One region of the Rhodoferax sp. MLSD5-FHT05B10 genome, then DNA from elsewhere that is predicted to be linked to it. Evidence: predicted binding sites of a transcription regulator. Region 1 holds the regulator's gene; each other region holds the start of a gene.
What was found. The regulator HrcA, encoded in region 1, represses chaperone genes, less so after heat shock. The targets are predictions, from matches to a motif close to TTAGCACTCNNNNNNNNNGAGTGCTAA.
Positions count from the first base shown of each region.

Region 2: groES (co-chaperone GroES) is a predicted target of HrcA. The motif match lies at 4,803-4,829, and genes of this name have one in related genera.
Region 3: rpoH (RNA polymerase sigma factor RpoH) is a predicted target of HrcA. The motif match lies at 6,288-6,314, and genes of this name have one in related genera.

Region 1 covers NZ_JBXAFT010000011.1:28,732-36,450, forward strand. Annotated here, with positions in the region: gene recN (DNA repair protein RecN) at 1-1,129, opposite strand, end outside; gene AC1Q5W_RS14990 (NAD kinase) at 1,132-2,028, opposite strand; gene hrcA (heat-inducible transcriptional repressor HrcA) at 2,057-3,061, shown strand; tRNA gene AC1Q5W_RS15000 (tRNA-Ile) at 3,086-3,162, shown strand; gene AC1Q5W_RS15005 (hypothetical protein) at 3,269-3,997, shown strand; gene AC1Q5W_RS15010 (MerR family transcriptional regulator) at 4,200-4,715, opposite strand; gene AC1Q5W_RS15015 (SCP2 sterol-binding domain-containing protein) at 4,736-5,032, opposite strand; gene AC1Q5W_RS15020 (acyl-CoA carboxylase subunit beta) at 5,214-6,824, shown strand; gene AC1Q5W_RS15025 (acyl-CoA dehydrogenase family protein) at 6,872-7,719, shown strand, end outside.
Region 2 covers NZ_JBXAFT010000008.1:117,681-125,399, forward strand. Annotated here, with positions in the region: gene tal (transaldolase) at 1-320, shown strand, start outside; gene pgi (glucose-6-phosphate isomerase) at 338-1,918, shown strand; gene AC1Q5W_RS13875 (HAD family hydrolase) at 1,915-2,574, shown strand; gene groL (chaperonin GroEL) at 2,725-4,374, opposite strand; gene groES (co-chaperone GroES) at 4,424-4,717, opposite strand; gene AC1Q5W_RS13890 (dihydrofolate reductase family protein) at 4,927-5,577, opposite strand; gene AC1Q5W_RS13895 (VOC family protein) at 5,574-6,068, opposite strand; gene AC1Q5W_RS13900 (DMT family transporter) at 6,184-7,080, opposite strand; gene AC1Q5W_RS13905 (LysR family transcriptional regulator) at 7,157-7,719, shown strand, end outside.
Region 3 covers NZ_JBXAFT010000004.1:177,293-185,011, reverse strand. Annotated here, with positions in the region: gene AC1Q5W_RS08120 (nitrate reductase subunit alpha) at 1-421, opposite strand, end outside; gene AC1Q5W_RS08115 (MFS transporter) at 479-2,107, opposite strand; gene AC1Q5W_RS08110 (MFS transporter) at 2,135-3,403, opposite strand; gene AC1Q5W_RS08105 (response regulator) at 3,565-4,296, opposite strand; gene AC1Q5W_RS08100 (type IV pili methyl-accepting chemotaxis transducer N-terminal domain-containing protein) at 4,310-6,238, opposite strand; gene rpoH (RNA polymerase sigma factor RpoH) at 6,345-7,286, shown strand; gene AC1Q5W_RS08090 (Bug family tripartite tricarboxylate transporter substrate binding protein) at 7,382-7,719, shown strand, end outside.

The DNA of each region.
Region 1 (7,719 bases):
CCTGGGTGATGGCCTGCGCCAGCAGCGGCGCGGCCTTGGTGCGGGCCTTGGTGATGGTCTTGGCCTCGGCTAAGTACGCGGCGTGGGCCTTCTTTTCGGCGCTTTGCAGTCCTTCCAGGTCGGACGCCGCATCCAGCTGGGCGAGTTCGGCCTTCCAGGCGGCCAGCAGGGCCGGCAGTTCCTCTGGCGGGCGCTTGTAGCGCCGTGCCAGCGAGATCCACAGCGACAGCCGTTCATCCAGCTCGGCCAGGCGTTCGGGGTCGAGCTCGGTGCGGCGCAGGTAGGCGCGCAGGGTGTGTACGACGTCTTCCACCTGCGCAATGCTGGAGCCCAGCACGTCTACCGGGTCCTTGAAGTCGGGCTCCAGATGGGCTTGGCCTTGCAGTAGTTGCAGCGCGCTGTGCAGCAGCTTGAGCGCGTTGCCGTCTTCGTCTTCCAGCCGTTGCAGGGCGCCTTGCGCGGCATCCAGCAGGGCCTGGCCGTTGGCCAGCCGATTGTGGCTGCTCTGCAGCTCGTCCCACTCGTCGGCCTGCGGGGCCAGCTTGTCGACTTCGCCAATCTGCCAGGTCAGGCGTTCGCGTTCGCGCTGCAGGGTGTCTTGGGCGGCCAGGGCTTCGGTCAGGGCATTCTGGCTCTGCCGCCATTCCTGCCACCGCGCAGCGAGGGTGGTGGTGGACACCTGGGCATAGGCGTCCAGCAGGCCGCGCACGGCGTCCGGGCGGGTCAGGCTCTGCCAGGCGTGCTGGCCGTGGATGTCGAGCAGCTGCTCGCCAATGGACCGCAGCTGCTGCGCGGTGGCGGGGCTGCCGTTGATCCAGGCGCGGCTCTTGCCTTGCAGGTCCACGGTGCGGCGCAGCAGCAACAGCTCGCTGTCGTCAAAGCCGGCTTCCTGCAGGCTGGCGCGCACGCCGGCCGGGGTATCGAATTCGGCGCTGACGTCGGTGCGGCTGGCGCCCTCGCGGATCACGCCGGTATCTGCCCGTGCGCCGGTGACCAGCTGCAGGGCGTCGATCAGGATGGACTTGCCGGCGCCGGTTTCCCCGGTGAGCACCGTGAAGCCGCTTTCCAGATCAAGCTCCAGCTCGCTGACGATGACAAAGTCCCGCAGGACAATACGTTTCAGGGCCACGGTTACGCTGCTCCTTCGTTCCAGTGTAATTTTTGGCGCAAGGTGTCAAAATAGCTCCAGCCCTTGGGGTGCAGGAAGCGCACGTGGTACTGCGAGCGGGTGACCACGACGCGGTCACCGTGCAGCAGCGAGGCCAGGGACTGCATGTCGAAATTGGCGCTGGCATCGCGTCCTGCTACGATTTCTATAGCTATCTCCGCAGTATTGGCGAACACAATCGGCCGGTTTGACAGGGTATGCGGCGCAATGGGCACCAGCACCCAGCCCGGAATGGCGGGGTGCAGGATCGGCCCGCCAGCGGAGAGCGAATAGGCCGTGGAGCCGGTGGGCGTGGCAATGATCAGGCCGTCGGCCCGCTGGTTGGCCACAAAATGCCCGTCCACCTCCACCCGCAACTCCACCATGCCCGAGGTGGCTCCGCGGTTGACCACCACTTCGTTCATGGCCAGCGCCGTGAACACGCAATGTCCGTTGCGCATAACCTTGCCCTGCATCAGGCTGCGGTGGTCTTCTTCGTAGTGGCCGGCCAACATGGGCAACAGGCTGGCCTGGTAGTTTTCGAACGGAATGTCGGTGATGAAACCCAGGCGCCCCTGGTTGATGCCAATCAGCGGCACCCCGTAGGGCGCCAGCTGGCGGCCTATGCCCAGCATGGTGCCATCGCCGCCCACCACCAGGCACAGGTCGCAGGTGCTGCCAATTTGCGCCAGGCTCATGGCGGTGTAGGTCGTCAGCCCCATGTTGGTGGCGGTGTCGGTTTCCACCACCACCTCGCAGCCCTGATCCATGAGGAAGTGGGCAATGTCATCCAGGGCCTGGCGTGACGACGCGCCGGAGGCGCCGGACGAACTGGCCTGGTACTTGCCGATCAGTGCAACGTGGCGGAATTGGGACTTCATCCGCAAATTACATCATTAAAATGATCCCATGCTCGATGATCGTTCCAAGTTGTTGTTGAAAGCGCTGGTTGAGCGCTACATCGCCGATGGACAGCCGGTGGGCAGCCGCACGCTGTCGCGGGCATCCGGGCTGGAGCTGTCGCCGGCGACCATCCGCAACGTCATGTCGGACCTAGAGGAAATGGGGCTGATTGCCAGCCCGCACACCTCGGCCGGACGCATTCCCACGGCACGCGGCTACCGCCTGTTCGTGGACACCATGCTCACCGTGCAGCCCACCCAGTACGCGGCGCACAGCCTGGCGCCAGACCAGCCGCAAAAAGTCATCTCCAACGCGGCCAACCTGCTGTCCAACCTGTCGCAGTTTGTGGGCGTGGTGATTGCGCCCCGGCGCACCTCGGTGTTCCGCCATATTGAATTTCTGCGCCTGTCGGAGCGCCGCCTGCTGGTGATCATCGTCTCGCCCGATGGCGACGTGCAAAACCGCGTCATCTTCACCGAGCAGGACTATTCGCAGGCCCAGCTGGTGGAGGCGGCCAATTTCCTCAACAGCCAGTATGTGGGGCTGGACATTGAGCACGTGCGCGAGCGCCTGCAAGGCGAGGTGGAGTCCCTGCGCTCCGAGATTGCCGCGCTCATGCAAGCGGCCGTGACCGTGAGTTCGGAGGCCATCACCGAAACGCAGGACGAGGTCATCATCTCGGGCGAGCGCAACCTGCTGTCGGTGTCCGATTTTTCCAGCGACATGGGGCATTTGCGCCGCGCGTTCGAGCTGTTCGAGCAAAAGGCCCAGCTCATGCGGCTGATGGACATTGCCGGCCAGGCCGAAGGCGTGCGCATCTTCATCGGCGGCGAGAGCCAAGTGGTTCCCTTTGAGGACTTGTCCATCGTCAGCAGCCCCTATGAGGTGGACGGCAAGGTGGTGGGCACCCTGGGCGTGATCGGCCCCACGCGCATGGCCTACGACCGCATGATCCAGATTGTGGACATCACCTCCAAATTGGTAAGCAACGCCCTGAGCCACCACAAGTAGCCCATTACAATCAGCGCTTCGGTTGGGGCGTTAGCTCAGTTGGTTAGAGCAGAGGACTCATAATCCTTTGGTCGCGGGTTCAAGTCCCTCACGCCCTACCAATATCCATGCGCCTCCGCACCCGTCTCGGGATCGGAGGCGTTTCTACAAACAGGCGCGCATTTCTACATTTCAGAAGATAAAGTCTTCGGTAATAGGAGCTTAGACATGAAATGGATGAGTCGTCTATTGAGTGGCGCAGTACTCGCTGGAGTCAAATTCCTTATTGCGTCTGTGCTCGCTTACTACGGGTTCACTTCGGAGTGGTTTCATGAGCTCTGGGTAGTGTTTCGAGGTTACCCCTTGCCCCTCCAGGCTGTCGTCTGGGCATCATTGGCCTTCGCTTCAACCGCCGGCCTTGTCATGCTGCTTCGTATGCCAATCGATCCGATGCATCCGGATTCCTTGCCAAAATATTTTAAGTTCTACTTATTTCCTTTCCGGCGAATCTCATGGCGCTTCGAACGCCTCTTCAATAGCTATAGTGACTACGAAAATAAATTTTTGATCGCGAATTTCCCCTTTTATTTGAAGGCGAACGGACGACGTGACTTGAATCCAATATCTGCAGTAATCCGGAGTCGAGTGACCGGTGTATCCATTCCAGTTGCACTTGCAGGTCCTCCCCTTGCCGGAGGCTATGTACCGGCATCAACGGTTGAATCCTGTGTATCGGGCATTTGGATCAGTGGCGTAGCGGAATTTTCCCCGCCAATTTACGCATATGAATTTTTGGATAGGTTTGGCGATTTCGACTTTATTTTTGAATATGACGATCACAAAGTCTTTCGTCGTCATTTTTCAATTAGAGAGGTCGAAAATTACTTAAAAAATTGGCAGCAATTTTTCGAAAAACGAGATCGGCATTCACTACCAACCGTGAAGGTAAAAGCCTAGGTAACGAAGTCTTAGCGCAGCGGTTTAACTCGCTCCCCCATCCGGGACTTGAAGTCGTGTTCTGTCATATCGCGCTTCTTGTGCGCTAGTAGCTTTTGCGAGTGCGCCAGGTCGCCCGTGTAGGTTGCGGCTTTCGCCCTGATACCCCGAAACTGAAAATCTACCTTTGCCGCCTGGCCGCGAATGTCCAGGTAGCAGCACCTTAGGCGGCTGTCTTCTTGTCCGCCAGCAGGCGCGCTTCCAGGTGCTTGCGGCAGCTGGCGTTGATGACGCGCAGTTCGGCCAGGGTCTTGTCGATCTGGGCGCGTTTCTTTTCCAGCTCGGCAATCTCGGTGTCGGTGCGCTCGATCACGTAGCTGAGCTGTTGCGCGCGGCCTTCGCCCTGGTGGCCATACAGGTCCAGGTAACGTTTGATTTCGGACAACGGTGAACCGATGTCCTTGGCGCGCAGGATGAGGGAGAGGCGGGCGCGGTCGCGGCGGGTGTAGACCCGCGCGCCGTTGATGCGTCGCGGCGACAGCAGCCCCTTGTCTTCATAAAAACGCAGGGCGCGCAGCGTGATGCCGAACTCGCGGCACAACTCGGTGATGCCGAAGAGTTCGGAAGTGCCCTCGTCGCGGTGCGAGTCGACGAAGGCCTGGGCGTCCGTGACGGCCGCAGTGCTCGCGGCCACCCGGGGCGACTGCGATGCCTTGGCCGTTTTCTTGGACGTGGTCACGCTGGCGGCTCCCGGTGGTCTTAGATGACGCGTTGCAGGCGCATGGCAACACCCATGTCGCCAGAGACCTTGAGCTTGCCGGCCATGAAGCCGGTGGTGGGCTCCAGGTCGCCGCTGAGCAGGGCGTTGAGGTTGTCCAGGGTGATGCCCACGGTGCAGTCGGCGTCGGTGTTGGCGTTGGACACGGTGTTGGGGGTGGACTTGCCGTCGATCAGGATGACGCCGTCAGCGCCGCAATCGAATTTCAGGACGGCGCCCAGGCCGCTGTCAGCGCCAACTTTGGTGCGAATGGCTTGTGTGCATTCTTCGAGGTTCATTTGAATTTCCTTGGTGTGTGGTTTGGGGGTGTCTCCCGCAGCGGTGGCTGCAGGAACCGGCCCGAATCTTAGCAACATTGCATGACGTTAAGTATAGTATTAATACCTATACGATATTTGGTTGACGTTAACGTTACCCTGCACTAAACTGCGCCCAGTTTCAACGCAAGGACCCGTTCTGATGCCTGCTATCCGTTCCAAAATCAACGTCAAGGCCGATGCCTTCGCTGCCAATGTGCAGCGCATGCAGGGCCTGCTCTCCGAGGTGCAAAGGCTGGAAGGCCTGGTCATCGCCGAATCCGAATCCAAGCGCGAGAAGTTCGAAAAGCGCAAGCAGCTGCTGCCGCGCGAACGCGTGGCGCGCCTGCTGGACCGCGGCACACCGTTCCTGGAGCTGAGCCGCCTGGCGGGGCTCAACATGCACGACGACGATGGCAAGAAGGCCGTACTCGGCGGCGGCTCCATCATTGGCATCGGCGTGGTGGCGGGCAAGCGCTGCCTGGTGTCGGTGAACGACAGCGCGGTCAAGGGCGGAACGGTGGCACCCATGGGTCTGCGCAAGGCCTTGCGGGCGCAGACCATCGCCATCGAAAACAAGCTGCCCCTGATCTATCTGGTGGAAAGCGGCGGCGCCAACCTGATGTACCAGGCCGAGATCTTTGTGGACGGTGGCCGCAGCTTTGCCAACCAGGCACGCATGTCGGCAGCCGGCCTGCCGCAGATCTCCGTGGTGCACGGCTCGTCCACGGCCGGTGGCGCCTATCTGCCCGGCCTTTCCGACTACGTGATTCTGGTGCGCGGGCGTTCCAACATCTACCTGGCTGGCCCCCCGCTGGTCAAGGCCGCCATTGGCGAGGACTGCACTGACGAAGAGCTGGGCGGCGCCGAGACCCACGCCCAGGTCACCGGCCTGGGCGAGTACCTGTGCGAAGACGATGCCCACGCCATCGGCATGGCCCGTGAGGTGATGGACAAGCTGCGCTGGGACCAGACGCCCGCAGCCGCCAGCTATGCCGAGCCGCTGTACGACGAGCAGGAGTTGATGGGCATCGTGCCGGCTGACGAGCGCGAGCCCTACGACGTGCGCGAGATCATTGCCCGCCTGGTGGATGGCTCCGATTTCCTGGAGTTCAAGGCCAGCTACGCCCCCGAGATGATGTGCGGCCACGCCCGGGTGCAGGGCCATCTGGTGGGCATCCTGGGCAACAACGGCCCCATCCAGCCCGCCGGTTCGACCAAGGCCGCGCAGTTCATCCAGCTGTGCGACCAGAGCGGCACGCCGCTGATCTTCCTGCAGAACACCACCGGTTACATGGTGGGCTCGGTGGCCGAGCGCAGCGGCGCCATCAAGCACGGCTCCAAGATGATCCAGGCCGTGGCCAACGCCCGCGTGCCCAAATTCACCGTGGTGGTGGGCGGCTCGTATGGCGCCGGCAACTACGGCATGTGCGGCCGCGGTTTCGACCCGCGCTTCATCTTCTCCTGGCCAACGGCCCGCACCGCCGTGATGGGCGGCGCGCAGGCGGCCAAGGTGATGGACATTGTCAACCGCGCCAAGATCGAACGCGCTGGCGGCGAGGCCAACGAAGAAGCCCTCAAGGCCATGTCCGACGGCCTGCGCCTGCGGCTGGACAAGGAGTCTGCCGCCCTGTTTGGCACTGCCCGCCTGTGGGACGACGGAATCATCGATCCGCGCGACACACGGCGCGTCCTGGGGCTGTGCCTAGCACTGGCCCAGGAAGCCGAGCAACGAACCCTGCGCCCCAACACCTTCGGTGTGGCACGCATGTAACTCCCCTATCTCCCAACACACCCACCTTCAACTTCAAGGCATTCACCATGAAATTCACACCCGAACACGAGCAAATTTCCGACACGGTACGCAAGTTTGTGGCCAACGAGATCAACCCCCATCTGCCCGAGTGGGAGAAGGCGGGCATTTTCCCGGCCCACCAGCTGTTCAAGAAGATGGGTGACCTGGGCCTGCTGGGCATCAAGTACTCCACGGAATACGGCGGCATGGGTCTGGACTTCAGCTACTCCATGGTGATGGCTGAAGCCCTGGGCGAGTGCAATGCCGGCGGCGTGCCCATGGCCATTGGTGTGCAAACCGACATGTGCACCCCGGCACTGGCGCGCTTTGGCTCCGACGCCCTGCGCCGCGAGTTCCTGGCACCGGCCATTGCCGGTGACATGGTGGGCTGCATCGGCGTGAGCGAGACCGGCGGCGGCTCGGACGTGGCCGCCCTGAAGACCACCGCCCGCAAGGACGGTGGCGACTACATCATCAACGGCTCCAAGATGTGGATCACCAATGGCATGCAGGCCGACTGGTGTTGCCTGCTGGCCAACACGTCGGACGGCCCGGTGCACAAGAACAAGTCGCTCATCATGGTGCGCCTGGACAGCCCGGGTGTGACACGCCAGAAGATCGAGAAGATCGGCATGCACTCCAGCGACACCGCCCAGCTGTTCTTCGACAACGTGCGCGTGCCCCAGAGCAACCTGATTGGTCAGGAAGGCATGGGCTTCATGTTCCAGATGCTGCAGTTCCAGGAAGAGCGCCTGTACGGCGCCGCCGGTTCGCTGCGCTCGCTGGACAAGCTGATCGACCAGACCATCGAATACACCCGCCAACGCCAGACCTTTGGCAAGCCCATCCTGGACAACCAGGTGGTGCATTTCCG
Region 2 (7,719 bases), on a different contig from region 1:
ACAAGAAGTTCGGTATCGCTACCGAGGTGATGGGTGCGAGCTTTCGCAACGTCGGACAAATCACCGCCTTGGCCGGCTGCGACCTGCTGACCATCAGCCCCGACCTGCTGGCCACTCTGGCGGTCAGCGAAGCCCCGCTGCCCCGGGCGCTGGACGCCCAGGCGGCGCAGGCCATGGACCTGGCCCACGTGAGCTTCGATGAGGCAGGCTTCCGCTTCGCCCTCAACGAAGACGCCATGGCCACCGAGAAGCTGGCCGAAGGCATTCGCGCATTCTGCGTCGACGCCGTCAAGCTCGAACACCTGCTGCTCGCAGCCTGACCCCGGTACGGCCCACCATGACCCGCATCCGTTGCGACCGTACCGCTGCCTGGGGCGAGCTGCAGACGGTCTTTCAGGGCAAAGGCCACCGTCTGGACGTGCGTGCCGCATTTGCGGGCGACGCCGGGCGTTTCGAGCGCTTCAGCCAGGAAGCCCCCCATGTGTTTGCCGATCTGTCCAAGAACCTGCTGGATGCGGACATCGAGTGCCTGCTCTTTGCACTGGCGCGCCAGTGCGGTGTGGAAGAGCACCGCCAGGCCCTGTTTGCGGGCGCGGCCATCAACAGCACCGAGCAGCGGGCGGTGATGCACTGGTTGTTGCGAAATCCGGCTCCGATGCACGCAGATACTGCGCAACCCGCTAGCAAAAACATACCAGATGAGCAAGCGCAGGTGCACGCCACGCTGGACGCCATGTTGGCGTTTGCCGAGCGTGTGCGCAGCGACGACGCCATCACCGACGTGGTCAACATCGGCATTGGCGGTTCGGACCTGGGGCCGCAGATGGCCGTGCTGGCGCTCGATGCCTTTGCCCTGCCGGGCAAGCGTTTTCACTTTGTCTCGAACGTGGATGGGCACGAGCTGGCCGCCACGCTGGCGCGCGTCAAGCCCCAGAGCACCCTGTTCCTGGTGGCCAGCAAGACCTTCACCACCATCGAAACCATGACCAACGCGCAGTCGGCCAAGCGCTGGTTCGAGAATCAGGGTGGCACAGACATTGGCCGCCACTTTGCCGCGCTGACCACCAACGTGGCGGCGGCCAATGCCTTTGGCATTACCACCACGTTCGGTTTCTGGGACTGGGTGGGCGGACGCTATTCGGTGTGGTCCGCCATTGGTCTGCCGCTGGCTATTGCCATCGGGGCACACGGCTTTCGGGCTTTTCTGGCTGGCGCGTACGACATGGACGAGCACTTTCGCACCGCGCCGCTGGAGCGCAATCTGCCGGTGCGCCTGGCGCTGCTCGATGTCTGGTACCGCAACTTCCACGGCTTCACCAGCCGCAGCATTGCGCCCTACCACAGCGCCTTGCGCCGCCTGCCGGCCTACCTGCAGCAACTGGAGATGGAGAGCAACGGCAAGCGCGTGGACACCTGTGGCAAGGCCTTGCCGTTTGCCACGGCACCCGTGCTGTGGGGCGAGCCCGGCACCAACGGCCAGCATGCCTACTTCCAGATGCTGCACCAGGGTACCGAAGTGGTTCCGGTTGAATTCGTGGCCGTCAAGAAGCCCCGCCACGGCCTGACAGGCCATCACACACTGCTGCTGGCCAACGCGCTGGCGCAGGCCCAGGCGCTGATGCTGGGCCAGACCGACCCCGACACCGGCGGGGAAGGCCACCGTCGTTTCACGGGCAACCGGCCCAGCACCTTCCTGCTGCTCGACGACCTCACCCCCACCAGCCTGGGGGCGCTGATTGCCCTGCAGGAGCATCGTGTGTTCGTCAGCGGCTCGGTCTGGGGCATCAACAGTTTTGACCAGTGGGGCGTCGAGCTGGGCAAGGTGCTGGCCAAGGATGTGGAGGCGCGCCTGCTGCGTGGCGATGCCACCGGGCTGGACGGCTCCACCGCGGGCTTGCTGGCCCGCCTGCAGGAGTGAGCCACACCGGGCTGCAGCGCATGAACGTGGTGTTTGATTTCGGCGCCGTGCTGTTCACCTGGAAGCCCGCCGAGTTGCTGGCGCAGAGTTTTCCCCACGAGGCCGGCGCGCCCCAGGCCGCGGCGGAGTTGGCCCACGCGGTGTTTGGCCATGCCGACTGGCATGCCTTTGACCGCGGCACCCTGTCCATGGCCACGGTGGTGGAGCGCACCGCCGGGCGGCTGGGGCTGGATGCACAGGTGCTGACCGCTCTGGTCGACAGCATTGGCGTGCGGTTGACGCCCATCACCCCGTCCGTGGACCTGCTGGCGCACTTGCATGGCCAGCGCGCCCGGCAACCGGATCTGCGCCTGTACTACCTGTCCAACATGCCGGTGCCCTACGCCCGCACGCTGGAGCGCCTGCACCCGTTCCTGCAGTGGTTTGATGGCGGTATTTTTTCCGGCGACGTGCAGCACATCAAGCCCGAACCTGCTATCTACCAACTGCTGGAGGCGCGCTACGCCCTGGAGCCTGCGCAGACCGTGTTCCTGGATGACCTGAAAGGCAATGTGCATGCCGCCCAGGCGCTGGGCTGGCACGGCATTCACTTCACATCCGCGGCGCAGGCACTGGCGGAGCTGGATGCCTGGTTTGAGAATAAAAAAGCCCCGTGAGCCTTGCAAATATTGCGCAGGCAGCTATCAAAAACAGAGCAAATACCCAATAAAAAAACCCGCACAGTCTGCACCGTGCGGGTTTTTGCAAGTGGGCGCCGGTTTGCTTTTGCGCTAACCGGCGCTTCAGGTTGCCAGGGCAGGAGGCAATTACATGCCCATGCCACCCATGCCGCCCATGCCACCCATGTCGGGCATGCCGCCGCCGGCAGCGCCTTCAGCCTTGGGCGTCTCGGCCACCATGCACTCGGTGGTGAGCATCAGGGACGCGACCGACGCTGCGTTTTGCAGAGCCGTGCGGGTCACCTTGGTGGGGTCCAGAATACCCATTTCGATCATGTCGCCGTAGGTGTCGTTGGCAGCGTTGAAGCCGTAGTTGCCCTTGCCAGCCAGCACCGCGTTCACCACCACCGAGGCTTCGCCGCCGGCGTTGTACACGATCTCGCGCAGGGGAGCTTCGATGGCCTTCAACACCAGGGCAATGCCGTGGTCCTGGTCGGCGTTGTCACCCTTGATGGCGCCAGCGGCTTGCTTGGCGCGCAGCAGAGCCACGCCACCACCAGCCACAATGCCTTCTTCCACGGCAGCGCGGGTGGCGTGCAGGGCGTCTTCCACGCGGGCCTTCTTTTCCTTCATTTCGACTTCGGTGGCAGCGCCCACCTTGATCACGGCCACACCGCCGGCCAGCTTGGCCACGCGCTCTTGCAGCTTCTCGCGGTCGTAGTCGGACGTGGCTTCTTCGATCTGCACGCGGATCTGCTTCACGCGGGCTTCGATGTCGGCAGCAGCGCCAGCACCGTCGATGATGATGGTGTTTTCCTTGCCCACTTCGATGCGCTTGGCCTGGCCCAGGTCGGCCAGCGTCACTTTTTCCAGGCTCAGACCGATTTCCTCGGCGATGACCTTGCCACCGGTCAGGATGGCGATGTCTTCCAGCATGGCCTTGCGACGGTCACCAAAGCCAGGGGCCTTCACAGCCACGACCTTCAGGATGCCGCGCAGGGTGTTCACCACCAGAGTTGCCAGGGCTTCGCCATCGACATCTTCAGCAATGATCAGCAGGGGACGGCCGGCCTTGGCCACTTGCTCCAGCGTGGGCAGCAGGTCGCGGATGTTGCTGATCTTCTTGTCGAACAGCAGCACGAAGGGGTTGTCCAGCAGGGCAGCCTGTTTTTCGGGGTTGTTGATGAAGTAGGGCGACAGGTAGCCGCGGTCGAACTGCATGCCCTCGACCACGTCGAGTTCATTTTGCAGGGACTTGCCGTCTTCCACGGTGATCACGCCTTCCTTGCCGACCTTGTCCATCGCGTTGGCGATGATTTCACCGATGGATGCATCGGAGTTGGCGGAAATGGAGCCGACCTGGGCGATTTCCTTGGACGTGGTGGTGGGCTTGGAAGCCTTCTTCAGCTGCTCGATCAGGGCGGCAACGGCCTTGTCGATACCGCGCTTCAGATCCATGGGGTTCATGCCGGCAGCCACGTACTTCATGCCTTCGCGCACGATGGCCTGGGCCAGCACGGTAGCGGTGGTGGTGCCGTCGCCAGCGTTGTCAGACGTCTTGGAAGCAACTTCCTTGACCATCTGGGCGCCCATGTTCTGCAGCTTGTCCTTCAGTTCGATTTCCTTGGCCACGGACACACCGTCCTTGGTCACGGTGGGGGCGCCGAACGAGCGCTCCAGCACCACGTTACGACCCTTGGGGCCCAGGGTAACCTTGACCGCGTTGGCCAGGATGTTCACGCCTTCAACCATGCGTGCGCGGGCTTCGCCGCCGAAAATGACGTCTTTTGCTGCCATGTGTATTCTCCGAATTCGTTAAAAAAATGGGTCGCGATAGCGCGAGAAATTACTTGCCTTCGACGACTGCGAACAGGTCGTCTTCTTTCATGACCAACAGCTCGTCGCCAGCCACCTTGACGGTCTGGCCGCTGTACTTGCCAAACAAAACGCGGTCACCGACCTTGACGTTCATGGCAATCAGTTCACCCTTGTCGTTCTTCTTGCCAGGGCCCACGGCCAGCACTTCGCCTTGATCGGGCTTTTCGGTTGCGCTGTCAGGAATGACGATGCCAGAGGCAGTTTTGGTTTCGCTTTCGATGCGCTTAACAATCACGCGGTCTGCCAAAGGACGCAGTTTCATGAGGAATCTCCTAGGTGTTGAAACAGGGGTTGCTGCACGCCCACCTGATTAAGTGGGCGCTCATTAACTTGTGGGGCGGGTGCTGTTAGCACTCCATCCCAACGAGTGCTAATGATAAAGCCTTTTTGGGCTATTTCAAGTCGGGCGCTCGGGTGGCGCTTGCCGATGCCGGAATGGGGTGTTGAGTTTCATCTGACGCTGTGGTTGTTTCATCTAACTCGCCGCAACACCACATGCGTAGCCTTCTCCGTCCCCACGGACTCCACGCACGCATACCCCAGCGCCCGCAAGTCCACCCCTGCGAACAGGGCCTCACCTCGCCCCAGCAACACCGGCGAGATGGCGATGTGCAGTTCATCAATCAGCCCCTCCCGCAGGTACTGCCGGATGGTGTCCGGCCCGCCGCCTATGCGCACGTCCTTGCCCGCGGCGGCCTCGCGTGCGCGGGCTAGCGCCTCGTGGACGCCACCGGTAACGAAGTGAAACGTCGTGCCGCCTTCCATCTCGATGGAAGGGCGCGCATAGTGGGTCAGGATGAAGACCGGCACGTGGTACGGCGGGTTGTCGCCCCACCAGCCTTTCCAGGTCATGTCCGGCCAGGGGCCACGGTGGGGGCTGAACATGTTGCGCCCCAGAATCCAGGCGCCCACGTTGTGGAAGCCACGGACGGCAAAGTCATTGTCCACACCGGTGGTACCGTCGTCCTTGCCGAACAGGGCCCGCTGGAAGGTGCGGGTGGGTAACAGCCACTGGTGCAGCTCTGTTCCGCCTTCGCCCAGCGGGTTGTTGAGGCTCTGGTTGGGGCCGGCGCCGTAGCCGTCCAGCGAGAGGGTGAAGCTCTCCACACGCACGCGGGTCATGGCTGGTCTCCGCTGCGCACCGCCGCCTCAATGGCGGCCACATCAATCTTGCGCATGGTCATCATGGCCGCGAACGCGCGCTTGGCGGCGGCGCGGTCGGGGCTGGTGTACGCATCCGTCAGCACGCGCGGCGTGATCTGCCACGACACACCCCACTTGTCCTGGCACCAGCCGCAGTCGTTTTCCTGTCCGCCGTTGCGGACGATGGCGTTCCACAGGCGGTCGGTCTCGGCTTGGTCGTCGGTTGCCACCTGGAACGAGAACGCGATGGTGTGCTGGATGCCCGGCCCGCCGTTGAGGCCCAGGCACGGGATACCCATCACCGTGAACTCCACGGTGATGACATCGCCCTCCTTGCCTGCCGGGTAGTCGCTGGGTGCGCGGTGCACGGCAACCACCGCGCTGTCGGGAAAGGTTTGCGCGTAGAACGTGGCTGCGTCCAGCGCGGTGCCGTCGTACCACAGGCAGATGGTGTTTTTGCTCAGGGTCATCTGGTGCCTCCTTGCAGAGGGAACATCGGGGCGGACCTGCCCCAAAGCCCAATCGGCCGCATGGTACTCCCGGATCGCATGGCGTGCCGGGGCAGTGTGCAGTGCCCCTTGTGGTCTAGCGCCTGCGCAGCCCCGCCCCGGCGTTGACCAATCCAATGCCTGCCAGCACCAGGGCGCTGCCGATGACGAACTCGGTTTCGATGGCTTCGCCCAGCAGCCAGACCCCCAGCACCACCCCAAACAGGGGTGTCAAAAATGAATAGACACCCAGGCGTGATGCCTGGTACCTGCGCAACAGCGAGAACCAGAGGAGAAAGCTGGCAAAGGACACCACCAGTCCCTGGAAGGCCAGGTGCAGCCACAGTTGTGGCGATGGCACGAAGCGCCACTGACCCGTGAGCCACGCGGCCGGCAGCAGCAGCACGAAGGCTCCCATTAGTTGGTACGCCAGTGTCTCTTTCGCCGGCGCGGTGGCCAGCGTGGAGCAACGGATGGTGATGGTGGTGGCGCCCCACATGGCGCCGGCCAGCACAGCTAGTGCATCGCCCATCACCGCGCCCGGCAGGGCAACGCCGCTAGTCCGGGAGTCGCCGCCGACGAAGGCGATGGCAATGCCAATGAACGCCAGCAAGATCCCCGCCCATGGCACGGCGCCCAGACGCTCGGCGGGAATGCGCCAGTGCAACCCGATGGCCGCAAACAGGGGGGCGGTGTAGAGAAACACGACGACGTGGGAAGCCTGTGTCAGGCGCAACGCCTCCGAGACCAGCAGGTATTCCAGCGCAAAGAGAATCCCCACGGCGGACCCGGCCCGCCAATGCCTGCGGTGCAGTCCCTCGGCGGTGCGCCGCATCAGTACGGCCAGCAGCGCCAGCGCCATCAGCGAACGTAGGGCGACCAGCAGCATGGGGCTGATGGCAGGTGCCGCGGCCTTGAGCGAGATCTGCTGCAGGGCCAGGGCGGTCCGGACCGGTGGGGTGGAATGCTCAGGGAGTGTGGACAGGCTTGGCATAGGCACTGACTGTGCCCGTCCATCCATGTTTAGAAAAGCGGATAATTCGCATGAATACAATGCGATTATCGAATCTATGAGCGACTTGCAGACAGACTGGCTCAAGGCCTTCGTCGCTACGGTGGACGCGGGCACCCTGTCGGGCGCGGCGCAGGAGGTGCATCGCTCGCAGTCCGCCATCAGCATGCAGATCAAGAAGCTGGAAGCGGCGGTGGGGCGGACGCTTCTCGAGCGCGGCCCCCGGCACCTCAGCCTCACGCACGATGGCCAGGTGCTGCTGGGCTTTGCCCGGCGCATGCTCGACCTGCAGGCCGAGGCCCTGGCTGCGCTGCACGAGCAACCCCTTACCGGCCTGGTGCGCCTGGGCGTGCCGGACGACTACGCCGGCAAGTACCTGACGCCGGTCCTCAGGCGCTATGCCCCACGGCACAGCGGCGTGGAAATCCAGCTGGACTGCGAGCAATCCACCTCACTGATACCCCGCGTGGCCCGGGGTGACCTGGACCTTGCCCTGATTTCACAGGACCACGCCCGTCGTGGCACGCCGCTGTTCCATGAACCCATGGTCTGGGTCGGCTCCGCGCGGTTCGATGTGTGGAACCGCTCCCCCCTGCCGATTGCCGTGTACGAGGCAGCCAG
Region 3 (7,719 bases), on a different contig from region 1:
CGACCACGGCAGCCCAGGCGTCGACCGGGCTCTTGGCAACGGCCAGCGCGGCACGCCAGTGCTGCAGCAGGCGACCACGCACCATGGGGTACTTCACGCGGTTGGCGCTGTACAGGTACCAGGAATAGGAAGCGCCGCGCGCGCAGCCACGGGGTTCGTGGTTGGGCAGGTCGTCGCGGGTACGGGGGTAATCGGTCTGCTGGGTTTCCCAGGTGACGATGCCGCCCTTGACATAGATTTTCCAGGAGCAGGAACCTGTGCAGTTCACGCCGTGGGTGGAACGCACGATCTTGTCGTGGGCCCAGCGGTCGCGGTATGCGTCTTCCCAGGTGCGATCTTCACCCGTGGTAACGCCATGGCCGTCCGAAAAGGTCTCCTTCGGGCTGGAAAAGTGGCTTAGTCGATCTAAAAAATGACTCATGTGGATCTCCGGTAACAACTTCTTTTAACAGGGCAGAGGCACAAGGCCTCTGTCGCTTCAGGGGTTCTTGATTTCAGCGTCTGCGCGCAGGTAGAACCACCAATTGATGACCAGGCACACCGCGTAGAACACGGCAAACCCGTACATGGCGAACTGGGGGGTTCCCGCCTTGATCTGTGCACCAATCAGCACCGGAGCGATGAACGCGCCGTAGGCAGCAACAGCCGATGTCCAGCCGAGCACGGGGCCGGCCTGCTGACGGTCAAAGATGAAGCCAACGCTGCGGAAGGTGGAGCCATTGCCCACACCGGTGGCGGCAAACAGGACAATGAACAGCACCATGAACAGGAAGAAATGCTGCTCGGGTGCCGGCGACTGGTAGGCCAGCATCATCACGTAGCCCACGGCAGCAGATGCCGCGACCATCACCACCGAAACCCACTGGGTCACGATCGAGCCACCCAGCTTGTCGGAAATCCAGCCACCAATGGGGCGCACGGCGGCGCCGATGAACGGGCCCATCCAGGCGTAGGTCAGTGCCGAGGGGGCGTTCGGGTTTTTCAGCGTGTGGGTCATCACACCGGCGGCGTCCGGCACGTGCTGGAAGCCGAAAATGACCGTGATGGCCAGCGGCAGCGCCATCGAGAAACCGATGAAGGAACCGAAAGTCACCACGTACAGAGCCGTCATGGACCAGGTGTGCTTGTTCTTGAAGATTTCAAACTGCTTGGCAACGTTTTCCTTCATGGAACCGAAGGCGGCCAGGCGCATCATCAGCACGGCCGCGATGATGTCCAGGGGAATGGCCACCCACATGTTGAGCAAACCCAGGCCGGTAGGCGCCGGCAGGTACAGGTACAGCATGAAAATGGACGGCACGAACGCCAGCGTGTACAGGTAGGTCACCTTGATGAACGCTGCAATGGGGTTGCCCGTGTCCGGCGACACCGTCTTGAGGTTGCTCATGCCAAACCAGCACAGGATGCTCAGCGGAACCAGCGACAGGACCCAAGCAAACCCGGCGTTCTGGATCCAGGTCTGGGTGCCGGCAACGATCTTGCCGAAAATCCAGCCGCTGTCCTTAACCAGCGCGCGGGATTCACCGCCGAAGGCGCCGAACAGGCCGATGGTCATGACCAGCGGGATGACGATCTGCATGGTGGTCACGCCAAAATTGCCCAGACCCGCGTTCAGGCCCAGCGCCGTGCCCTGCAGGCGCTTGGGGAAGAACGTGCTGATGTTGGACATGGAACTGGCGAAGTTACCACCACCCACGCCCGACCATAGCGCCATCAGCTGGAATACCCACAATGGCCACTCGGGGTGCTGCAGCGCCACACCGGTGCCAATGGCCGGAGCCAGCAGCATCGCGGTGGTCAGGAAAATGGTGTTGCGCCCGCCTGCCAGACGGATCAGGAAAGACGCCGGAATGCGCATGGTGGCGCCGGAGATGCCCGAAATGGCAGTCAGCGTGAACAGTTCCGCCTGGGTGAACGGGAAGCCCAGGTTGAGCATCTGCACCGTGATGATGCCCCACATGCCCCAGACGGCGAAGCCGCACAGCAATGCCGGAATCGAGATCCAGAGGTTGCGGTAAGCAACTTTCTTGCCTGTGCTTTCCCAAAACTGCTCGTCCTCGGGACGCCAGTCGGAGATGTCAGCACCGGTATTGGTTTTTGTATTCATAGTGTTGGCTCCAGGTAAGAGAGCGATTTAGTCTTGCAGTGAAAACGGGGTGGCAGTTTTGCCCATGACTTGTGAGCGACGCACTTCGGTCCAGTACATCCAGATCAGGGAGACCCAGACCACGCCGTACATGAGCATGAAGGCGCTGGAGCGAATGCCGGTAAGGTCCATCAGCGCACCGAACATGATCGGCAGCACGAAGCCGCCCAGTCCTCCGGCCAGACCCACCATGCCGCTGATGGCGCCAATGTTGTGGGAGTAGTCATCGCTGATGTACTTGAACACGCTGGCCTTGCCAAAGGCGAAGGCCACGCCCAGGATGCCCATCAGCACCGTGAAGGCGTACACATTGAGGCCCAGGTGGAAGGTCGTGGAACCGTTGACCGTCATGATCGTGAAGTCGGTCTGGGGATAGGACAGCAGGAACAGGCAGATCCAGCTCACCCACATCACCCACCAAGTCACGCTGTGGGCACCGTACTTGTCCGACAGCACGCCACCGAAGGCGCGCAGCACACCCCCCGGCAGGGAGAAGCAGGCCGCCAGCAGGGCCGCCACGCGGATGTCCAGGCCGTACTCGCCCACGTAGTACTGCACCATCCACAGGGCCAGCGCCACATAGCCGCCGAACACGATGCTGTAGTACTGGCAATACTTGATGACCTTGGGGTCTTTCAGGGCCTTGAGCTGGTCCTTGAAGCTGACCGTGCTGGGCACCAGGTGCGCCGGATCGCTGTAGCTGAACATCCAGAACAGGATCAGCGCGCCCAGCATGATGGCGGCGTAGACCTGCGGCACCATGGTCCAGCCAAAGGCCACCAGGATCACGGGCGCCACGAACTTGTTGACTGCCGCGCCGGAATTGCCGGCGCCGTACACGCCCATGGCAGTACCCTGGCGCGCCTTGGGGAACCAGCGCGCGACATAGGGGGTTCCCACCGAGAAGGAGCCGCCAGCCAGCCCGACAAACAGGCCGATGGTGAGAAAGTGCCAGAACTCGGTGGCGTAGCTCATCAGCCAGATGGCCGGCACGGTGATGGCCATCAGGGCCGCCATCACGACACGCCCACCAAACCGGTCGGTCCAGATGCCCAGGGGCACACGGATCAGGGACCCGGTAAGCACCGGCGTCGCCATGAGCAATCCAAACTGCGTGGAGTTGAGGTTCAGCATTTTCTTGATCGGGATACCGATCACGCCGAACATCATCCACACCATGAAACAGACGGTGAAGGCCAGGGTACTGACAATCAGCACCGACCACGCTTTTCTTGAGTTACTCAGTTCAGAAGCCATATGTCTTTCTCCAGAGATATGGCGTAACTGTCGGGCATTCAGGGGGTGCTGAATATCCACCTTTGGAACATGGCGATCCACCAAAAAGAACTAGGGCGCGTCCCGTCGCCCTAGTTCCAAAGAACTACTCCCTAGTCCAAATGGATTTCATTTGATTTGCATCAAGTGAGATCGTGCGCTGCTGCGTAGACGGCTGCCTGCACCCGCGACGTCAACTGCAGCTTGCGCAGGATGTGCTGCACATGGATCTTGACCGTGGTTTCCGCAATGTCCAGCGCCCGTGCGATCACCTTGTTGCTGTCCCCGCGCGCAATGAGGGCCAGAATTTCCCGCTCCCGGGAGGACAGCGCGTCCAGCCCCGAGACGGCGCGCGGGCTGCGCACCGCGGCCCCGGTCGGCGCGGCGGCCGCCCCCCCCGGTTCCACCAAGGGTGCGGCAGAGGATGCCACGGCCGCGGGTACGGCGGCATTGCTGCGGAAAGCGGTGACCAGCTTGGTCATCATTTCCGGGCTGACCACCGACTCCCCGGCGAGCACCTTGACGATGGAGTCGCACAACTGGTCTGATTCCACCGTTTTCAGCAGGTACCCATCGGCGCCGGCCCGCAGGGCGGCCGCCAGATCGTCCTCGTTCTCGCTCACGGTCAGCATGAGCACGCTGGTTCCCGGCGCGGCGTCTTTCAGGGCGGCGATACCGTCGACCCCCCGCACGCCTGGCAAATGGTTGTCCAGCAGAATCAGGTCGGGGCGGCTGCGCTGCACGCAGCGCAGCGCCTCGCCGACGTCTCCCGCCTCACCCATGACATGGAAACGCTCGTCCTGGGAGAGCAGCGCGATCAGCCCGCGGCGAAACAGGTTGTGGTCATCGACCACCAGCAATTCAATGGTTTTCATCCGTTGTGTCTCTTCAGGCACCATGCACCGGTTCTGCCAGCGGCGCCAGGTTCAGCCCCGCAGTGGCCAGGCCACCGGCAACGGGATGTTGCGGCAATGTTAACGTGACGGTGGTGCCCTGGCCCGGCACGGAGCTCACGCTCACTTCGGCACCGATGCGGTCGGCCCGCTCGCGCATGATCTTCATGCCCACGTGGGACTCGCCGGGGCTCTGGTGGGCATCGAATCCCACACCGTTGTCGCGCACCACAAAACGCCAGTCCAGGCCCTTGGTCACATCCAGACTGACGTGGGTGGCCCCTGCGTGCTTGCGAACATTGGACAAGGCTTCCTGCACCACGTGCAGCACCTGCACTTGCACGTCGGGCGGCAGGGGCAGGCCATCGCCCTGCACCTGCAGCAGGGTGGGCAGGCCCGTCTGGTGCTTGAACTTCTGCAAAGTCTCCTGCAGCGCCTGCTCCACGTCGTCGGTGTTGGTGCGGGTGCGGAAATGGACCAGCAACTCACGCACATCGTTGATGCTCTCGCGCAACCCGGCATCGAGTTCGTCCAGCGCGGCCTGCACCTGGGTGGGCTGTGCCTTCTGCGTGGCCGTGCGCAGCAGTTGCACCTGGATTTTCAGGAACGCCAAGGACTGGGCGATCGAATCGTGCAGCTCCCGCGCCAGCATGGCCCGCTCTTCGCCGACGGCGGCCTCGCGCTCCAGCGCAGCGGCGCGCAGCCCCTCCAAGGCGCTGGCCAAGTGGCTGGCCAGGGCATCCAGCAGTTCCACCTCATCCCCGCTGAGACTGACGGTGCTGCGGAAAAACAGGTCGATTTCGCCAATCAGACGCTGCTGCAGCCGGATGGGCACACTGACCACACTCTCGTAACCCGCACGCACGCAATGCTGCATGGGCGAGTCGTCCTGACTCACGATCGGTATGACGCGGGTACGGGCATCGAGCTTGAGGTCGCCGCACGCGCAGGCGCCGGCCATCAGGCCGCGCTCATCGTTTTCCATCTCCTTGGGCAGGCAGTCGGAGGCCAGCATGAGGTAGCGCTGGTTTTCCTCGTCCGACCAGCGCACCGCCACTGCGTCAGCCTTCATCACCGTGCGCACCCGTTGTGCAAACCCCTTGCACAGCTCCTCAATGGTGGCGGCCCCCGCCAGAAAGGCACTGACCTCGTACAGCGTTTCAATGCGGGTCCGCTGCGCCTCGATACGCCGGGTTTTCGCATCGACCTTCGCCTCCAGGCCGTCGTACAGCGACTGCAGCCGGGTCGCCATCATGTTGAAGCCGGCAGCCACCTGGCCGAACTCGTCCTGCGTGTCCACCTCAATCCGGGTATGGAAATCGCCGGACTCCACCTTCAGAAGACCCTGCCGCAGATTGGCCAGCGGGTTGATCACATACAGGTAGCCGGTGTACAGCATCACCACTGCCGCCCCGATAGCCAGCGCCATCATCACCAACTGAAACAGGTTCAGGATGGCCGTAAAACGGGACATCTGCTGCTCAATGGCCATCACAAAGCTGTCAATGGCGCTGACAAACTCACCGGCCGTCAGCAGCGACTGATGGGCCGACAGGGGCTGCTCGGCCAGCCACTGGCCGCGCTGCACCTGCCACAACGACTCCACCACGGTGAATTTGCGGCGGACCGTCTCATCCCACGGCACGAACAGCGGGCGTGTCGGGTCCCCGGTGCGCAACAAGCCCAGGCTTTGGTCGAACTCGCTGACCAGCGCCTGCACTTCCGCACGCGACAGCCCGGCCTGCACCGTGCTGGACAGGCGCCAGGTCTGCATGCGCATGCGCCCGGCCTCGTTGACCGCGGCGGCGCCCCCCTCCAACTGCCAGGTGACCCACAGCGTCAAACCGATGGAAACCAGGGCCACGACCAGCAGACCCGCGCCAATCCGGATAAGCTTGTTGGACAGGGAGGATTTTCTTTGCATCCCCCGAGGTTACTACTGCGACCGCTATCAAAGTGATTGAACTTCTTGATTGGCACTCGATCACAGAGAGTGCTAATATTCCTCCAGTAATACAAGGAGTTCTGGTATGACGCTTCAAATTGGATCTTCCGCCCCCGCTGTGACCGTTGCGAACCCGTGGGCCATGGTGCCCTCGCTGGGCAACTTGGACGCCTATATTTCGGCCGCCAACCGCTTGCCCATGCTCACGCTCGAGGAAGAGCAGGCCTTCGCACGCAAGCTGAAGAACGAGAACGATCTTGAAGCCGCAAGTAAGTTAGTGCTCTCTCACTTGCGCTTGGTGGTGTCCGTATCCCGCCAGTACCTGGGCTACGGCCTGCCCCACGGCGACCTGATCCAGGAAGGCAATGTGGGCCTGATGAAGGCCGTCAAGCGCTTCGACCCCGACCAGGGCGTACGCCTGGTGAGCTACGCCCTGCACTGGATCAAGGCCGAAATCCACGAGTACATCCTGAAGAACTGGCGCATGGTCAAGGTGGCCACCACCAAGGCCCAGCGCAAGCTGTTCTTCAACCTGCGCTCCATGAAGCAGCGCTACAAGAGCGACGATGCGGCTGCCGACGCCGGCACCCACCGCGAAACGCTCAGCCCCGACCAAGTGGCGGCCATGGCGCGCGAACTCAACGTCAAGCCGGAAGAGGTGCTGGAGATGGAAACCCGCCTGTCGGGCGGCGACGTGCTGCTGGACCCCAGCCCGTCGGACGACGGCGAGGACGCCTTTGGCCCCATTGCCTACCTGACCGACACCAGCCATGAGCCGGTCGCCATGCTGGAGTCCCGCCAGCGGGACGTGCTGGCCTCGGAAGGCATTGCCACGGCCCTGGAGGCGCTGGACGCCCGCAGCCGGCGCATTGTGGAAGAGCGCTGGCTCAAGGTCAACGACGACAACACCGGCGGCATGACCCTGCACGACCTGGCCGCCGAGTACGGCGTCAGCGCCGAGCGGATCCGCCAGATTGAAGTCGCCGCCATGAAGAAGATGAAGGCCACCTTGGCCGCCTACGCCTGAGCGGCCCTGCCAACCGGGCACACCGTGCTGCGGCCCCCACCCCAGCCCCTGAGGGCGGGGGCCATCAGGGGTTTTTCGTATCCGGAACCGTATCCATGCAACGCCGCGCCCTGCTTCTTGCTCCATTTTTCATAGCTGCCTGCACAACATCCACGCTGGCCAACGCCCAAAAAGACCCTAAAAATGAGCCGGCATGGCCAACCCGCCCGCTGCGCATCATCGTGGGCTTTCCCGGCGGCTCCTCCCCCGACCTGACTGCCCGGGCCTTTGCCGAACCATTGGCCCAGGCGCTGGGCCAGCCGGTGATTGTGGAGAACAAGGTGGGCGCGGCCGGCAACATCGCGGCGGCTGCCGTGGCCAACGCCACCGACGGCCACACCATCGGCCTGATGATCAACGGCAACCTCACCATTGCCAAGCTGCTCAACCCCAA